DNA from 4 places in the Pseudoalteromonas ulvae UL12 genome. Region 1 is predicted to be linked to each of the others. Evidence: predicted binding sites of a transcription regulator. Region 1 holds the regulator's gene; each other region holds the start of a gene.

Region 1 (4,651 bases):
TAGTCATAAAGTTGCAGCCACTAAGATGGAACAATATCAAGAGTTAGGGTTTACTCACTTTAGCCTGCCTATTTTCACGCTTTATTCAGAAAAAGGGGTCTGGACAATCAACGCCTCTGAAGCAACACTCTACGATAGTAAAATACTCATATTGGAAGGGAATGTTGAGGCAATTAATTTAGATAAAACCGCCATGCTACAAACAATACAAGCCGACTATTTTGAAGTGGATATTAATCAATCGACCATGAATTCAGAGCGGCCAGTGACCATTACAGGACCGAATATCTTAATCAAAGGTAAAGGACTAATCGCTAACTTTGAAACCGAAGTTATTGAACTCATTAACCATACACAGACCATTTATTATGACCAATAAAATCATACTCATGCTTACATTGTTGGGTGTGAGCTTGTTTACTCAAGCCGCACAACCTAATTCAAAAGTAATCATTGATGCAGACAACCAAAAAGCAGATATAAAACGAAATGTGATTATATTTGATAAAAACGTTGAAATTACCCATGACAAACGAAAAATTAAAGCTGATTTTTTAGAGGCTTACCGCAGAGCTGAGCTAGGAGAAAATAAACAACTGCTTGTCGCTAAAGGCAACCCAGCATCCTACGTTGAAACACTTGAAGATGGCACAGTGATCACCGCAAGTGCAAATGAAATCAGCTACGATGTCGCTACTGAAATATTACTTATCTCAGGTAATGCAACCATCACTCAAAGCGGCCAAAAAATGAGTGCAGAAAAAATCACCTATGACATAAAACAGCAGCTCATTAGTGCCGTCAAAGACGAAAACTCCTCACAACGCGTTCGCACTATTTTAACGCCGTCTGAAAAGGATAAAAAATGACCACTCTCAACGCCAAGCAACTTGCCAAAAGTTATAATGGCCGACAAGTGGTCAAAAACGTAGGGCTAAGCGTTAAAGCTGGCAGCATTGTCGGATTACTTGGTCCCAATGGTGCTGGAAAAACCACCACTTTTTATATGATCGTTGGTTTAGTTCCTAGTGATAAAGGCTTGATTACAATCGATGAAGAAGATATCACTTTACTTCCCATGCATAGCCGAGCAAGAATGGGCATAGGTTACTTGCCACAAGAGTCCTCTATATTCAGGAAGTTAACTGTTTATCAAAACATCATGGCTATTTTGGAAACACGTAAAGAACTCAACAGAGCGCAACGAGAAGAACAACTCGATAACCTATTAGAAGAATTTAATATCTGTCATATTCGAGATAGCCAAGGCATGGCTTTATCTGGTGGAGAACGCCGTCGTGTTGAAATTGCACGCGCGCTGGCCGCTAACCCTAAGTTTATCTTGCTCGATGAGCCCTTTGCCGGTGTCGATCCGATATCAGTGATAGATATAAAGAAAATTATTCGTCATTTAAAAAATCGTGGCATTGGTGTGTTAATTACAGACCATAATGTAAGGGAAACTTTAGATGTTTGTGAAACAGCTTACATTGTTTCTCACGGTGAGTTAATCGCAACGGGTACTCCTAAAGAGGTACTTGAAAACCAAAAAGTACGTGATGTTTACCTAGGTGAACAATTCAAGCTATAGTTAATTTACTTCATAACTAAGTGCCATTTATTTTAATAACCAAAAGGATTGTTAGACGTAAATGAGGCAATCATTACAACTTCGTCTTGGGCAACAACTTACAATGACCCCACAGTTACAACAAGCAATCCGCTTGTTGCAACTGAGTACTTTAGATTTACAACAAGAAATTCAAGAAGCACTTGATAGCAACCCTCTGCTTGAAGTTGAAGAAGCAGAATATGGCAATGACAATAACAACGATTCAGCCGACTCCCAAAAAGACTCTTCTGACGATCATGAACACACCGCTGAAGTTGAAATAGAATCATCAGATGCATTAAATAAAGACTCCCTTACTGACGAACTCCCCATGGATGTTGGTTGGGATGAATATGTCAGCGCCGGACCCTCTACGTCATCCTCAGGTCCCGCTCCCGACAACGACACTTTATACCAAGGCAGCACATCTGAATCACTGCAAGACTACCTCATGTGGCAACTTCGTTTAACGCCTTTTAGCCCAACAGATGAAGCCATTGCCACAGCGATTGTTGAAGCAATCAATGATCAAGGCTACTTAACCTTATCAACAGAAGATATCTGTGAAAGCATTGGAGAAGGCAGTGATGGCCTTGCTGTAGAGTTAGATGAGGTAGAAGCCGTATTAAAACGTATTCAAGTCTTTGATCCTATCGGTATCGCCGCGCGGGATTTTCCAGAATGCCTGTTAATTCAACTCAATCAGTTTGATAAAAGCACCCCTTGGTTGTCGCACACTAAAGAAATTGTAAAAGAACACATTGAACTTTTAGCTTCTCGCGACTATCGAACCTTAATGAAGAAAACCAAGCTTAAGGAAAATGAGCTAAAAGAAGTCATGGCACTGATTCATAGCCTCAATCCAAAGCCTGCAGATAGCATCAATACCGAGCAACCAGAATATGTTATTCCTGATGTGTCTGTAAAAAAAATAAAAGGTCGTTGGGTGGTTGAGCTAAACTCAGAAAGCATGCCAAAAATCAGAGTAAATGATCAATATGCTGCAATGAGCCGTTCTGTTAAATCGAGCGAAGACAGTCAGTTTATTCGCTCACATTTACAAGAAGCTAAATGGTTTATTAAGAGTTTAGAAAGTCGCAATGATACTCTTTTAAAAGTATCAAACTGCATCGTTCAGCAACAACAAGCTTTTTTTGAACATGGCGATGAAGCGATGAAACCTATGGTACTCAATGATGTTGCTGAAATGGTCGAAATGCACGAGTCTACGATTTCACGTGTCACGACTCAAAAATTCATGCATACGCCACGTGGTATCTATGAATTAAAATTTTTCTTTTCAAGCCATGTCAGTACAGAGAATGGTGGAGAATGCTCATCAACGGCTATTCGAGCATTAATTAAAAAGCTAATCGCTGCAGAAAATCAGGCTAAACCTTTGAGTGATAGTAAAATTGCAGATATATTGGCAGAGCAAGGAATACAAGTGGCGAGACGCACGATAGCAAAATATCGTGAATCTCTCTCTATCCCCCCGTCAAATCAGAGAAAACGTTTGATCTGAGACGTAAAATAGAAGGAAAATGCTTATGCAACTAAATTTAACTGGTCGTCACGTAGAAATAACAGATCCTTTAAGAGACTATGTCACTAACAAATTTGCTAAGCTCGAAAGGCACTTTGATCATATAAATAACGTTCATGTTATTTTGGATATCGAGAAATTAGTCCAAAAAGCAGAAGCAACTCTCCATGTCACCGGTGGTGAATTATTTGCAACGTCCGAGCATCAAGATATGTATGCTGCAATCGATGGCTTGATTGATAAATTAGATCGCCAAGTAATTAAACATAAAGAGAAACTTTCACGCCATTAATCATGAAACTAAATTCTTTTATTTCCAAGGACTGCACCAAAGCCGCAGTCCTTTTTCATAGCAAAAAGCGAATTTTAGAGCATATTAGCTTTGTTGCTCACCAGCAACGCCCCGACTTTTCTGAGCAAGAAATCCTTGGCGCGTTATTGAATCGTGAAAAACTTGGTAGCACAGGCATCGGGCGTGGTATCGCTATACCCCATGGCCGATTAGCTGGACTCGATAAAAGCCTGGCTATTTTAATCGTCAACCAAGAGGCGATTGAATTTGATGCAATAGATAATAAACCTGTCGATATTTTTGTGGCACTGCTCGTACCTGAAGACGAATGTCAAGCTCACCTAAAGACGCTCGCTGCGATAGCTGATAAACTAAAGGACAAGTTATTTTGCAAACAATTACGTCATGCGACTTGCGATGAAGAACTCTACGCGATAATCGATGCAGCGTAATCATCAAGGAGATGTACCGTGCAACTTATTATTATCAGTGGCCGCTCAGGATCAGGAAAATCTGTAGCGTTAAGAGTACTTGAAGATCTTGGCTACTATGCTGTCGATAATATCCCAGTCAACTTACTTCCCTCCCTCGTACGCAGTGTATCTGATAGTTACGATAAGATAGCGGTGAGTATAGACGTACGGAACTTGCCTAAAGATCAGCAAGAGTTTAATGAGATTCTTGAGTATTTACCTGAATTTGCCAACTCATCATTATTTTATCTTGATAGTGACGATCACACACTCATTCGTCGATTCTCTGAAACCAGACGACTACATCCATTATCAATGAATGCACAACCGCTCGATTCTGCCATTAAACAAGAAAAAGTACTGCTTGATGTCGTGGTCAGCCGTGCCGATGTCATAATCGATACAACCGATTTAAGCGTCCATCAATTAGCCGAGTCGATACGCGAGCGTGTGTTAGGCAAAAAAGACAATCAACTTATTATTACGTTTGAATCGTTTGGCTTTAAACATGGTATTCCTAAAAATGCAGATTATGTATTTGACGCCCGGTTTCTGCCGAATCCGCATTGGGAGCCTGAACTAAAACCATTAACAGGCTTAGATCAACCCGTAAAAGATTATTTAGCCAGCCATAGCATAGTGCAAAAATTCACTTGGCAAATCCAAACTTTTTTACAAACGTGGTTACCGCATCTAGAACGAAATAACCGTAGCTATTTAACCATTGC
Region 2 (4,651 bases), on a different contig from region 1:
TAATTTCGCACTTTCATCAAATCCAGTTTGCTTTTTGGCTGGCGAGCAATATCTATCCATATCACTTGAACAAACTTCAAGTTCTTGACCGAACAAAAATACATTAGCCTGCTCTTGGGCGATACTCTGACCTGCATTTAAAAGCGCAGCCATACCTAATAGTAAGCTAGCAAGCGATTTAGTGTGACGAATATTCATTGAAAGATACCATTTTATTATTATTTTTTAGTAACTAAGCACGCAAAGTGCACCAAAAAACAAAGCGCATAATCTCTGCATTCTACCAATAAGTAACTGTACTTAAAAGAATATATAAGCAAACAAATGATCTTTTATCGTATTGAGGCAAAGCAATTGCTTAGAGCTTGAAAAGCTTATTAAAAATAGAATATATTGTGCCAAATAATACCTGAGTAAATTTGTAAGGTATTATGAACAAACTTGTCTTTTTTTCATTTTATAAAAAAAGCACCTTCGCGTTTTTTATTGTAGAATGGCGCGTTTTTCAGCATAGGCTATTTCTGGGAGTAAACGAACCGATGCAAAAATTCATGCCTGACATTGCCCACTCTGCTGAGGCATTACAAGAAGGGACACTCGACTGGGTTGGAATGAGCCAAATTGAGCTCCCACTCGTTGTTAGTAGCAAAGACAGCCCTGAACAGCATGTATCTGCATTAGCTGAAGCTTTCGTCAACTTAAATGATCCCCAAGCGAAAGGCATTCATATGTCGCGTTTGTATTTGGCACTGGATGAGTTTTCTAATCATCAAACATTAACGCCAAAGACTTTAGCTAGCGTTTTAGATCAATTTATTAGCAGTCATCACTCACTGAGTGATCAAGCTCAAGTTACCTTAAAATTTGATTATCATCTGCGTCGTCGCTCTTTATTAAGCGGAAAAACAGGCTGGAAAGCCTACCCAGTTGAAATTACTGCAACTTATAAAGAGCAAACAGTTGTTCTTGAGCTAAGTGTCGCGGTGACTTATTCATCAACTTGCCCATGCTCTGCTGCTTTAGCGCGCCAGTTGATTCAACAAGCTTTTGATCAGCAATTTACCGAGCAAGCAATCGATAAAGATCAAGTCATGCAATGGCTTGGCAGTACTCAAGGTATTGTTGCAACACCACACTCTCAAAGATCTATTGCGCAAGTAAAGGTAAAGCTCAACCAACTCGACAGCCATTTTGATATTTTAGGTTTGATTGATGCACTTGAAAATGAGCTAAAAACTCCCGTTCAAGCAGCCGTTAAACGCGAAGATGAGCAAGAGTTTGCACGCCTCAATGGTCAAAATTTAATGTTTTGCGAAGATGCAGCCCGAAAAGTAAAACATATACTCAACCAGCAAAGTGATTATTCTGATTTCTGGTTACGCATCAACCATTACGAATCCCTTCATGCCCATGACGCAGTCAGTATCGCGGTTAAAGGGGTTGAAATGGGTTATACCGCTTAATTTTTATATCGGGGCTATGTCGATAACACTTTAGCATAGCTCCCACGCATTCTTACTTTAAGACATCACTTTTGGCATAAATTGTGCTTTAGCCAAGCAGTGTCAATTTGTTGTCTTGGAGTAGTTATGGAATTTGTACTGTTATCGATTTTAGTGTTGGTCGTAATTGCAGCGGTTATTGCGGGGCGAATGACCGATAGCGGCAACCCTTACCCATTCAAAAGTAAAACGAGTTTATTTACGCAAGTAGAAAAGTCGTTTTTAACCTTGCTAGAGCAATCTGTCGGTAATGATTATAAAGTTGTCAGTCGAGTAAAATTAATCGATGTGATTGACTTTAAATCTGGTATCAATGAAAAAAATAAACGCACGGCCCTGACTAAAGCCAAAAATAAACAGCTCGACTTCGTCTTGCTTGATAAACAAAATTTAAATATTGTCGCTGCGATAGATCTTGTAAATAACAATAACAAAGAAGGCCATAAAGCCCAAAAAGACTGGTTTGTGGGCGGCGCGCTTGAGTCTGCTGGTATCCCTCATATTCGTATGAAAGTCAAAGCTGGTTATAAGTCTTCTGAAGTACGCCAAGCTATTTTATTTAAACTTGGCAAAAAAGCGGTGAAACCGCCAATAGTCAAAGCAAAAACGATTATGCGTCCGGCGGTATTATCTCCTTCTCAAGTGAAAGCATCAAACTCCACTGCTTTGGCACAGGTCTCTTAGTAATGTTTGCAGCGCAATGCGCTGCAAACTTCATATCCAAAACTTTGGTGATTATGCCAGCAATCAATTCAGCCCATTTTTAAGCCCTCGGGTGGCGATTTTTCATATCCCTAAGTCTTTGATTCTCGCATTTTTAAGCTTTCACAGTATAATCAGCACAACTAGAAAGAGGATTATATTTTATGAATATCGGTATCATTGGCGCTATGGAGCCTGAAGTGGCCATTTTGCGCGACACCATGACACAAGTGAATACAACTCAAGTTGCTGGATTTACCTTTTATACAGGTCAGTTAGCTGAGCACACGGTTACCTTGGTTCAATCTGGCATTGGTAAAGTGGCATCGAGTATCGCTACAACACTATTAATTGAACGTTTTTCACCTGATTGCATTATTAATACCGGCTCAGCCGGTGGGTTTGAGCAAAGCTTAAATGTAGGCGATGTGGTGATTTCATCTGAAGTGCGTCATCACGATGTTGATGTCACAGCATTTGGTTATGAGTTTGGCCAAGTACCAAATATGCCGGCGGGTTTTTCGGCTCATCCAACATTGATTGAAGCTGCGCAACAAGCTATTGCGTCATTAGATAGTGTAAAAACGATGACGGGCCTTATCTGTACCGGTGATTCATTTATGTGTGATCCTGTGCGCATTGAAGCAACACGTACACAATTCCCATCAATGCTTGCCGTTGAGATGGAAGGTGCATCAATTGCGCAAACGTGTCATCAGCTCAACACTCCTTTTGTGGTGATCCGCTCATTATCGGATATTGCAGGTAAAGAATCGCCAGAGTCATTTGAAGCATACCTAGTAACAGCCTCAGAAAATTCATCAAAGATGGTGACTGCATTACTCACTAATTTACAAGGTGTGACTCTTTAAGTGCTCCTTGATATCGCCCAACAACATTTGGGCTTTATTTTATTGCTTGTGGCAATCTGCGCCGAGCGCATATTGCCTCTTTCCCGCGCCTATCACCCATTCACTTTATTTAAGCTCATTTTTAGCAACATTCAGTCTCGTATTTTTGATTCTCAATCCACTGCGCAATATCAATATTTAGCGGGTACGCTAGGGCTTATTTTACCAGTATTAACCATACTGGCTTTAGTCTGGGGGATTTTATACTTTGCTATTTATCCGCAATGGCTTTCGGCATTCATTTTATATTTGTGTATTGAAAGTAAAGAACTCGAAAGTGCCATCAAAAAAATCCCAACTCTGCTCAAACATAACCAAAAAGCAGCCGCTCGCGACTTGCTCAGGCTCTGGTTACGAAGAGAAACAGCGTCCTTATCGGAAGTTGGCATCATTAAAGCCAGTATTGAAACACTTGTTCTGCGTTTAGCGCGTCATTATTTTGCGGTGATTTTTTGGTTTTTAGTCGCTGGACCTTTTGTTGCATTAAGCTATCGCTTGATTAATTTAGTCCATAATACTTGGTCAAAAAAAGTGGCCCCCGATGCTGCCTTCCTCAAACCTGTGCAAGTCATTAATTATACATTTGAATGGTTACCTACGCGCTTAGTCGCATGCTCCATTGCTTTGAGTAAACACAGCCGTGTCGCGATTCGCTATATGGGTCAATATGGCCGATTTTTCTATCAGAAAAATACCGGATGGCTCCTCAGCGCGATGGCGGCTGCAATGCAAATACAAATTGGTGGTCCCGCCTTGTACCAAAAAAAGCGATATGCGAAAATGCGCGTGAGTCAAAGCCCTCTGCCTTCGGCTCGTGCCATACCGCACGCTTTAAGCATACTTAACCAAGTAAAAATTCTCTGGTTGAGTGTCATAATATTATTGGAGATCGCTGTTGCTTTTCTTAAAGTCTAGATGGATATTCGTTTTTTTAATTTGTACTTCATTTTCCTCTTTTGCCACACAACGCATAGCAACTTTGGCTCCTCATTTAACTGAATGGGCCTACTCACTTGGTTTAGGTGAGCAAATTGTCGCCGTCAGTGCTTACAGTGATTACCCTTTAGAGGCACAAAAAAAACCGATTGTATCAGATGCAAATGGGATCAATTTAGATGCCCTGATCCGTTTAAAACCTGATTTAGTGTTGATGTGGCAAGGCAGCGCCCAATCTGCGCAAGTAGAAAAACTAAAGCGTTTTGGGATTAAGGTGCATATCTCAAACCCTCATACACTTGAAGATATTCCAAAGCAGTTGATGCAAGTGGCAAAGTTAACTGATACCACTGCGATAGCAACTAAACTGAATAAAGCATTTTTAACGCGCTTAGACTCTATTAAAAATCAATATCAACACCGACCTAAACAAAACACTTTTTTTCAAGTGTGGCATTCGCCTATCATCACCTCCAATGGCGATAGCTGGATCCAAAATTTATTAGATGTGTGTGCTTTAACTAACCCCTTTTCTGAGCATTCAGTGGCCTATCCGACCGTCAATAAAGAGCAAGTCATGCTTAAGAATCCTGACATCAT
Region 3 (4,651 bases), on a different contig from region 1:
TCAAGATCGTCTGACTCAATATCCTCTGCTGATTCAGGTTCAACATTTAGCTCATCAGCTCCGGTATTATCGTCAGCGACTTCTGATAACAAGTCGTCTAAATCATCTTCTTCAACATCAGCAGCCTCGTCTGCAGCGGCCGTTTCTTGCTCATCATCTTCAAGATCTAAATCATCTAACAAGCCATCGAGGTCGTCAGACTCATCGTGCTCTGCAGATTCAGGTTCAATGTCTAACTCATCAACTTCGGTATTATCGTCAGCGACTTCTGATAACAAGTCGTCTAAATCATCTTCTTCAACATCAGTAACCTCGTCCGCAGCGGCAGTTTCTTGCTCATCATCTTCAAGATCTAAATCATCTAACAAACCATCGAGGTCGTCAGACTCATCGTGCTCTGCAGATTCAGGTTCAATGTCTAACTCATCAACTTCGGTATTATCGTCAGCGACTTCTGATAACAAGTCGTCTAAATCATCTTCTTCAACATCAGTAACCTCGTCCGCAGCGGCAGTTTCTTGCTCATCATCTTCAAGATCTAAATCATCTAACAAACCATCGAGGTCGTCAGACTCATCGTGCTCTGCAGATTCAGGTTCAATGTCTAACTCATCAACTTCGGTATTATCGTCAGCGACTTCTGATAACAAGTCGTCTAAATCATCTTCTTCAACATCAGCTGCCTCGTCTGCAGCGGCCGTTTCTTGCTCATCATCTTCAAGATCTAAATCATCTAACAAGCCATCAAGATCTTCGGACTCATCGTCCTCTGTAGATTCAGGTGCAACATCTAAATCATCAGCTGCCTCGTCCGCAGCGGCAGTTTCTTGCTCATCATCTTCGAGATCTAAATCATCTAACAAGCCATCCAAATCGTCAGACTCATTTTCTTGCTCATCTGCTGAGTCATCTTCTTCTGGAGCATTATTTGCCTCAGCTAACATTGCATCAATGTCATCTAAGTCATCAAGAGCTGACTCATCGCCATCGAAGCTACTATTTAATAAGTCATCAACTTCATCATCGGACGCGATACCTGTTGAAGCATTACCATCAAGTAAAGCATCAATGTCATTGTCATCAGAAACAACATCAGTTGGCGTACTCAATTCATCCATGAGCCCATCAATATCGTCTTCTTTGACTGAGTCATCCGGCTCTAGCTCTTCAGGAATATCAATTTCGATATCGGTATCTGGAAGTAAATCATCATCAGCAGGGCTATCAAAATCTTGCTGAAGCAATGCATCAATATCATCATCAGCTAATACATCCGTGCTCGCTTCAGTCTCTGGTAAGTCAGGCACGAGATCATCTAATTCATCCGAACCATCATCAAAGACAAGGTCATCACTTAACAAACCATCCAGTTCATCTTGATTCAGTAAAGAGTCACCATCCATGTCGTCAATGTCGAGCTCTGGTTCATCTTCTTCATATAGAATATCGTCGGGTTCAGGTAAGATATCATCACTATCGAGCTCATCATCCAAGCGGATAGAGTCATCAAGTAAGTCATCTAAACTATCATCAGTAAGGTTATCATCCGCTAGGCTGTCATCCATTGACATAAGATCGGGCGTATCATCAACCTCAAACGGAGGTGGAGGCGGCGCTGGAGCCATGGGTGCTGGCGTGTCAAACATAGGTTCAGGCTGAGGCTCTGACTTATTTCGGTTTCGGACAAATAAGAATCCACCCACAATAATAAGAATCGCCGGAATACTCGAGAACAAGGCGATATAAAGTGGATCAGAGAACACTTTTCCCCAATCTGTGCCTTGTTCTTCTTGTGCTAACTTAGCCTTTTGCATTGCAAGTTCTTCATTTTGCAATGCAAGCATTTCTCTAAGCTGTTGTTGTATTTTACTATCGTTGCCTAGCTGCGCTTTAACAAGTTCGAGCTCTTGTGAGATGAGCTCAAGCTGAGATTTCAGTTTGTTATTTTCAGCTAAAATCGCCTCAGCATTACCCACTGAAGATTTGAATTTTTGTTGTAAATCAACCAAATTATCGTTTTGAGTTTGTTTTAATTCATTTAACTCTTTTTTAATTTCAAGCTTGGCCTCTTCCACATCAGATTGGCGCGCCTGTGTCACTTTCTTTTCGACTAAATTAATTTCATTTGAATCTAATGTGCCACTTTTCTTTTTCTCCCACAGCTCATCATCTTGATCTGACTTTTGTCTTGCCAATTCAGGTTCGATACTACGGATTTCGCGCATTGAAGGGATTTTTAAATAAGCGCCATCACGGATGTGATTGATATTTTTATCTAAGAAAGAATCTGGGTTTTTTTCATACAGAGCTTGCATGACTTGATAAATTGTTACTGAGTTATCAGGTCTGACTTTTACTGCGATCCGCCATAAGGTGTCGCTCGACTTTACCGGCCCATACGCTCGGCCTTGTTCACCGTAATCAACCCCCTTTGGGCCTTTTAACCGAGTGCCTTCATCAGCAGAACTTAGTGGCATAAGTAATACTGACATTAAAAGTAAAATTGAGGATAAACCGCGCATGCTATTCCTTTACTTTCTGAAAAATATTCGTGTATTGAACTGAGAATACACAAACTTGGTTATTATAATTTTGCAAGCTTTGTTCCAATCTCAAACTATAAACCAGATGATCACGAATATCCATTGAAAGACTTTAAAAATGAACACCTTAGATATTAAATAATTATTTATAGAGCAAAAATAATAAATTAGCTCAATTGCCACCTTCATCTTCTAGCGGCAATAGTTGGTACAACGTTCATTTTATTGCTGTAAAAACAACAAAACAGGCACAAAGGCCTGTTTTGTTGTTTTTTCTAACTCAAGGCCAATATAGTGCTAAGCCTTTGCTAATTTGATTTATTTATAGGTAAATTTCGATTAACTTTTCAGCTATTTGAACACTATTTGTTGCTGCACCTTTACGGGTGTTATCCGACACAACCCACATATTTAGTCCTTGAGGGTGACTGATATCAGCACGAACGCGACCTACATAAACAGTGTCATTACCGCTGGCATCACTCACAGCTGTTGGATAGTCATGCTCATCTTCAATTAATTCAACCCCAGGAGCCTCGCGCAATAATGACTTAACATGCTCAAGATCATACGGCATACGCGTTTCTAAATGGATCGCTTCTGAATGACCAAAAAAGACCGGTACTCTCACCGCTGTTGGATTGACCGAAACAGTTGAATCACCAAGAATTTTTTGCGTCTCATTGACTATCTTCATTTCTTCTTTGGTATAACCATTTTCAGTGAAGTCATCAATTTGTGGGATCACATTAAACGCGATTTGCTTAGGAAACACTTGGTTGTCCATTGGGCGGGCATTCATGAGGTTAGCCGTTTGTTTTGCGAGCTCATCGACGGCTTCTTTGCCTGCGCCCGATACGGCTTGATACGTACACACATTAATGCGATCAATACCATACGCATCATAAATAGGTTTGACAGCAAGCATCAGCTGAATTGTCGAACAATTTGGATTGGCAATAATATTGCGATTACGGTAATCCTCTAAACTGTGTGGGTTCACTTCCGGCACTACTAGCGGAATTTCAAAATCATTGCGAAACGCTGATGAGTTATCAATCACAATGCAACCTGCGTCAGCAGCAATCGATGCATATTTGAGTGAGGCTTCACTCCCAGCAGAAAAAATGGCAATGTGCGCTTGGCAAAAGTCAAATAACTCAACATCTTGCACTTCAATGTCTTGACCTTGAAATTTGATATCTTCACCTGCACTTCGGCTACTTGCCAGCGGGAATAATGACCCGACAGGAAATTTACGATCCGCTAAAGTTTCAATAATTTGACGACCGACAAGGCCAGTAGCACCTAAAATAGCTACATTGTATTGTTGAGACATAATGAAAATACCTTATTTAAGTAACGCTGTATTGCTCGTTGTAAAGCCTAGCTCAGACAACATTAAAGCTTGTTCATCCGTCGCGCATTCTAGGGTCAAAGCTGAAAATTCACGGCGAATGGGATAATTTTTACGTAAGAAGTCAAAACCCTTCTTTTGTAATTCGGCGCGCACAATACCATCATCTCGTCGAATATCATAAACACTATGCACTAACTGGGGCAGGTTTTTGACTTCAAATGAAGCAGACACTGTCATATTGGTTATCGCAGGAGTGGGTAAAAAGTCGCTTAATTGTAATTCAGCAGGTGTATCAAGCTGTGCACTTAAAGCTTGATAAAGCATTTGTGTGCCTCGCGCTTTGCCCTCAAGCGTATGCCCTGCAATATGAACCGAGGCAAAATCGACCTTATCTAAAAGCTGTGTATTGATTGTCGGTTCATTTTCCCACACATCAAGTACCACATGATGCTGATGCGGCTCAGATAAATACGCGTTTAGTGCCAGATTATCAATCACATCACCACGGCTCGCATTAATCACAATCGCATTTGGTTTAAGTGAACTTAACGTTTGCTCGTTAAGTAAATGTTTTGTCGCATGGGGGCCATCTTTTATTAACGGCACGTGAAAACTAATCACATCAACCTGCTGAAATAATTGCGATAATTCAACAAACTGAAGTTCTGGATATTGCTCTTGAACAAATGGGTCACATAATAATGTCTTGATTCCAATTGCTTGTAACTTACGATGCAATCGGATCCCA
Region 4 (4,651 bases), on a different contig from region 1:
ACTTAAACTATTTGATTGATTAGATTTAGCATCCCCTTTATAAGAGGCATCGGACGTTAATCCCAACTGAATACTTTCACCACCGATATTAACGTTGTTTCCACCTAAACCTACGATAGGTTGTAGACCAATGTCTGTTGCTTTATCTGTTTCGGTTTTGGCGCTTTTAGAGGCTTGAGTCGATTCATTAAGCATTACAGTGATGATATCGCCGACACGTACTGCTTTTTTATCACTGTATAAATCATTTGAAGTGTAAGCATCAAATAAAGAGCCCGTTTGCACCAATTGTTCTGTCGTCGGCTCAGGAACCATCGGGCTATAGTAAGGATCATCTTGCAGCACAGTACGATTTCCTGTCGACATACAGCCAACAGATAAAAGTAATGTACTCAAACAGACTAGAATATTCTTCATGATCCTCTCCCACTCATTAAAGCTGCTGATTAATAAAGTTCAGCATTTGATCCACTGATGAAATAACTTTTGAGTTCATTTCATAAATACGCTGTGTTTCAATTAAGTTCACTAACTCTTCAGTGGTGTTCACATTTGATGTTTCAAGCGCGCCTTGTACAATAATACCGAGCCCTTCAACTCCTGGGTTACCTTGAATAGGAGCACCACTGACAGCCGTTTCTGTAAAAAGATTTTGTCCCATCGGCTCAAGGCCTGATGGATTAATAAAATCAGAAATCGTTAACTGACCAATGACGACATTATCAGCTTGACCTCTCACTCTTACTGAAACTTCACCATCTTGAGATACCGTAAGCGACTGAGCATCATCGGGGACATTCATTTCAGGCTGAACAGGAAAGCCTGCGCCTGATGTCACCACTCGGCCATCACCATCAGTGGTAAATTGACCTGCACGAGAATAAGCTAAGCTCCCATCTGGTAATAACACTTCAAAGAAACCTTGCCCCTGAATCATCCAGTCCATAGAATTATCAGTGGTGATCATATTTCCTTGAGAAAAATTCTTTTGTGTTGCCACAACTTTTGTACCGGCTCCTAACATCAAACCAGAAGGCATTTCGGTGTCTTGAGAAGAGCGGCCGCCAGGTTGATTGATGTTCTGGTACAACAAGTCTTCGAATACAGCCCTACTTTTTTTATAACCAACCGTGCTCGCATTGGCTAAATTATTCGAAATAACCGCTATATCGGTTTGTTGAGCGTCAAGCCCCGTTTTACTTATCCACAATGCCGGATGCATAATTTATCCTCCGTCAATTAATTAAATAATTCGCATTAGAGAACTTTGACTTTCGTCGATCTTCTCTGCGGTTTTCATCATCTTTACTTGCAATTCAAATTGGCGTTGGTGCGCAATCATGCCAACCATTTCATCTACTGGATTTACATTCGACATTTCTAATGTACCGCTCATTACGCGGACATTCGGTGCTGTATCACAAAAACCACACAAATCATTAAATGCATCTTTGTCTTTGGGCCTAAATAATCCATCGAGACCTTTTTCAAGTAAGTTTTGGTTTTCGGGCACGACCACCTTGAGTCGATCCACTTCCTCTAAGAAATTAGCCGGTGCTCCCTGAGGGCGCACTTGGATTGTGCCGTCATCTGAGATTTGAATCTTTTCGATTGGGACAGGTAAAATAATCGGCCCGCCTTCACCAATCATTGGCTCACCGCGGGCAGTTAGCAGTTGTCCTGTTTTGGTTATATGCAAATTACCTGAGCGACTATATGCTTCTTCACCTTGGTTATCCTGAACTGTAAACCAACCACCGCCACTGACTGAGACATCTAAGTTTCGGCCTGTTGTTGAGAGTGCTCCCATGGACATGTTTGATCCTGGACGCTCTTCCATGGCAAAAACACGTGTCGGATGACCTTCACCAAACGCTTGCATAGAACGCGCTTGCTCTAAATCAGCTTTGAAACCAACCGTAGATGCATTTGCTAAATTATTGGCTTTTACTGACACACCAATTAAATTTTGCTTTGCCCCACTCATGGAAATATACAGCAACTTATCCATTTCTATTCGCCAATAAATTGAACCTTAACCTGATAAAGCAATATTAGTGCCAAAAAAAATGGCTACCCTAAGGTAGCCATTTAACTTACCGATAAATTTACACTTACCGGATCTGTAAGATATTCTGAGAAATTTGATTATTAACTTCTAACGCACGTGAGTTTGCTTGGAAGTTTCGTTGAGCGGTGATTAAATCAACCAGCTCACCAGTTAAATTAACGTTAGATTGCTCAAGCGTACCCGAGCGAATAGAGCCGAACGTTCCTGAATCAGGTTCTCCAGCTAAGGGATCTCCTGATGTTTGGCTTGCAGTCCATGCTGTATTACCTATTTGCGTTAAACCTTGATCATTTGGAAAACGTACCAACGCAACTTTACTAATCGCTTGTGAGTCACCATTAGAGTATTTCGCTTCAATCAAACCATCCGAGCCAATAGAGATCCCCGTTAAACGACCTACCGTTTGTCCATCTTGACTCAATGCCGTCACTTCAAACGCAGATGAGAATTGAGTAAGATTTGACATAACCATAATTAAATTTTGATCTGGATCAGCCCCATTCGTTATCACATTTGCCCCTTCATAAGGTAACGCAATAGGCGCACCTGTGATATTACCAGGAGCTCCTAGAGCTTCGGTTTTTGGCGTAGGGAACGTATCTCCTACCACTCCACCGGAAGTATCAAATTGGATCAGCATCCCCGTTATTGCTGTTGGGTCTGTTGCAGGATCTCGTAATGAAAATGTCGTTGCGTTCGGTCCAGTAACTGCTAGTGGATCTTGTTGTAAATCAACTTTTTGTTGCACCCCAGCATCATCAGTCACCGTTGCAAACATCACCCAAGAGTTAGCATTGGTGTTGTTTGGCGCGGGAGGTACAGCAGCAAAACCTGGGCTTGGGGCTGGAGCTGCTGCATTAACTGTCGCAGGATCAGCCGTTCGAACATAATAATAAGAGGCTATACGACTGTTACCTAAAGAATCATAAATCACTGTCGAGGTTGATGCTGTGTAGGTAGACGTATCTGTCGGATCAAATTGATAAGGGTCAAGCGGAGTTGCATTCGAATCTAAATTAAAACTCATATCCACTCGAGCCGTTGCCGCTGGCGAACCTGCACTATCAGGAATTTGAATAGGCGCTGTCGTGCTTAAGCTCACTGATTTCACCGACCCGTCATCGTTAACAGGCAGACCTTGCAAGAAGTCTCCGCCTGAAGTGACAATTCTATTTTCACTATCGAGCTTAAAAGCACCTGCACGGCTATAGGTAAAATCACGGCTTAACGGACCATCGGTAGTAACAAAGAAACCATTACCACTAATTGCCATATCAAGCGAGTTTGATGTAAATAATAAGCTCCCTTGATGGAATTGTTGGGCAACATCTTGCGTTAACACCCCTTCACCATTTTGCGTTTTAGAGTTTGAAAATAGAGAAGTTGAAAACACATCTGCAAATTCAGCTCGCGACTCTTTAAAACCATATGTATTAACATTGGCGATGTTATTGGCGGTAACATCTAAATCTTTTTGCGCAGCTTTTAAGCCACTTAAAGCGATATTGAATGACATAATTAACCTACCCTATTAACTGACTTCTAAAACATCTTCAAATTTAACACTGCCTAACCCGTTAAAGTTAAGCACAAGCCCTGTACCATTTTGCCCCATACTGACACTGTCAACTCTTGAACGAGCTTGAACAGGCAATTCAATATGCCGCGCTTTAAGTACCCCATTTTCATCAGGCACGTTTTGCACTAGGCCTACAGCACGAATTTTGTACATGCCTTCAGGAACTGTATTTCCTTTGGAGTCTTTCCCATCCCATTTAAACTCGAGATTTCCACCCGTGGATGCCGGTAAAGGAATTTCGCCAACAACCACTCCTCGCTCGTCTTCAATACGAACTTTGATATCTGAAGCACCTTGCTCTAGAGCAATACGACCTGAGACTTCTTCACCTGGGGTATTGTGCACATAGTGAGTATCAATCAAGACATCTCGTCCAACTAAGCTAGACGCTTGCAATGCTTGGTTTGAAGTCATAGAAGCTGCAAATTGATCAAATTTAGTCGCCATATTGCTGACACCTTCAGCAATCGACATATTGGTCATTTGCGCCATCATGGCTTCATTGTCTGTTGGGTTCATCGGATCTTGCATCGAGAGCTGCTTCGTCATCAATGTGAAGAAATCCTGTTGAGATAATTCATTCGCTTCTTCAGCTGTTTGAATTTTCTCTTCTTTTGTATTTTTTAAACTGTCTACAAAGCTGCTGCTTTGTGAACCATTTATAGGATTAAACATTGCACACTCCTATTAACGCTGACCAAGCATGATTGTTTTGCTCAGCATACTTTTAGCAGCATCCGCCACCTGTACATTGGTCTGATAAGCTCTTGACGCAGAGATCATATTGGCCATCTCTTCAACCACATTCACATTCGATTTATAAATAAAGCCGTCTTTATCAGCCATCGGGTGGTTTGGATTAAATTCAATTTGCAATGGCTTATCACTTTCCACAACACCTAACACCTTTACACCCACTGATTCACCTTGCTGCGAAGCGGCAGCTTTTGTCAGCTCTGCGGCAAAAACTGGATGCCGTGCTCGATATGTCTCATCGACAC

What was found. Region 1 encodes sigma-54, which starts transcription at its own class of promoters, with help from an activator protein. Its sites were predicted from a motif close to GTTGGCACGNNNNTNGNNT; they were not measured.
Region 2: the regulator sigma-54 is predicted to act here: its motif matches at 1,534-1,552, upstream of PULV_RS05110 (DUF2726 domain-containing protein).
Region 3: the regulator sigma-54 is predicted to act here: its motif matches at 2,593-2,611, upstream of PULV_RS09035 (FimV/HubP family polar landmark protein).
Region 4: the regulator sigma-54 is predicted to act here: its motif matches at 2,047-2,065, upstream of PULV_RS09895 (flagellar basal body rod protein FlgF).

The regions. Positions count from the first base shown of each region.
Region 1 covers NZ_AQHJ01000033.1:113,604-118,254, reverse strand. The annotation lists gene lptC (LPS export ABC transporter periplasmic protein LptC) at 1-379, shown strand, start outside; gene lptA (lipopolysaccharide transport periplasmic protein LptA) at 369-869, shown strand; gene lptB (LPS export ABC transporter ATP-binding protein) at 866-1,591, shown strand; gene PULV_RS15965 (RNA polymerase factor sigma-54) at 1,653-3,137, shown strand; gene hpf (ribosome hibernation promoting factor) at 3,163-3,450, shown strand; gene ptsN (PTS IIA-like nitrogen regulatory protein PtsN) at 3,453-3,902, shown strand; gene rapZ (RNase adapter RapZ) at 3,921-4,651, shown strand, end outside.
Region 2 covers NZ_AQHJ01000023.1:349,919-354,569, forward strand. The annotation lists gene PULV_RS05100 (type 1 glutamine amidotransferase family protein) at 1-198, opposite strand, end outside; gene folE2 (GTP cyclohydrolase FolE2) at 540-1,463, shown strand; gene PULV_RS05110 (DUF2726 domain-containing protein) at 1,590-2,186, shown strand; gene mtnN (5'-methylthioadenosine/S-adenosylhomocysteine nucleosidase) at 2,369-3,076, shown strand; gene PULV_RS05120 (cobalamin biosynthesis protein CobD/CbiB) at 3,077-4,030, shown strand; gene PULV_RS05125 (cobalamin-binding protein) at 4,095-4,651, shown strand, end outside.
Region 3 covers NZ_AQHJ01000027.1:198,145-202,795, forward strand. The annotation lists gene PULV_RS09035 (FimV/HubP family polar landmark protein) at 1-2,522, opposite strand, end outside; gene PULV_RS09040 (aspartate-semialdehyde dehydrogenase) at 2,866-3,882, opposite strand; gene PULV_RS09045 (4-phosphoerythronate dehydrogenase) at 3,895-4,651, opposite strand, start outside.
Region 4 covers NZ_AQHJ01000027.1:397,012-401,662, forward strand. The annotation lists gene flgH (flagellar basal body L-ring protein FlgH) at 1-417, opposite strand, end outside; gene flgG (flagellar basal-body rod protein FlgG) at 434-1,222, opposite strand; gene PULV_RS09895 (flagellar basal body rod protein FlgF) at 1,244-2,011, opposite strand; gene flgE (flagellar hook protein FlgE) at 2,115-3,587, opposite strand; gene PULV_RS09905 (flagellar hook assembly protein FlgD) at 3,603-4,325, opposite strand; gene flgC (flagellar basal body rod protein FlgC) at 4,338-4,651, opposite strand, start outside.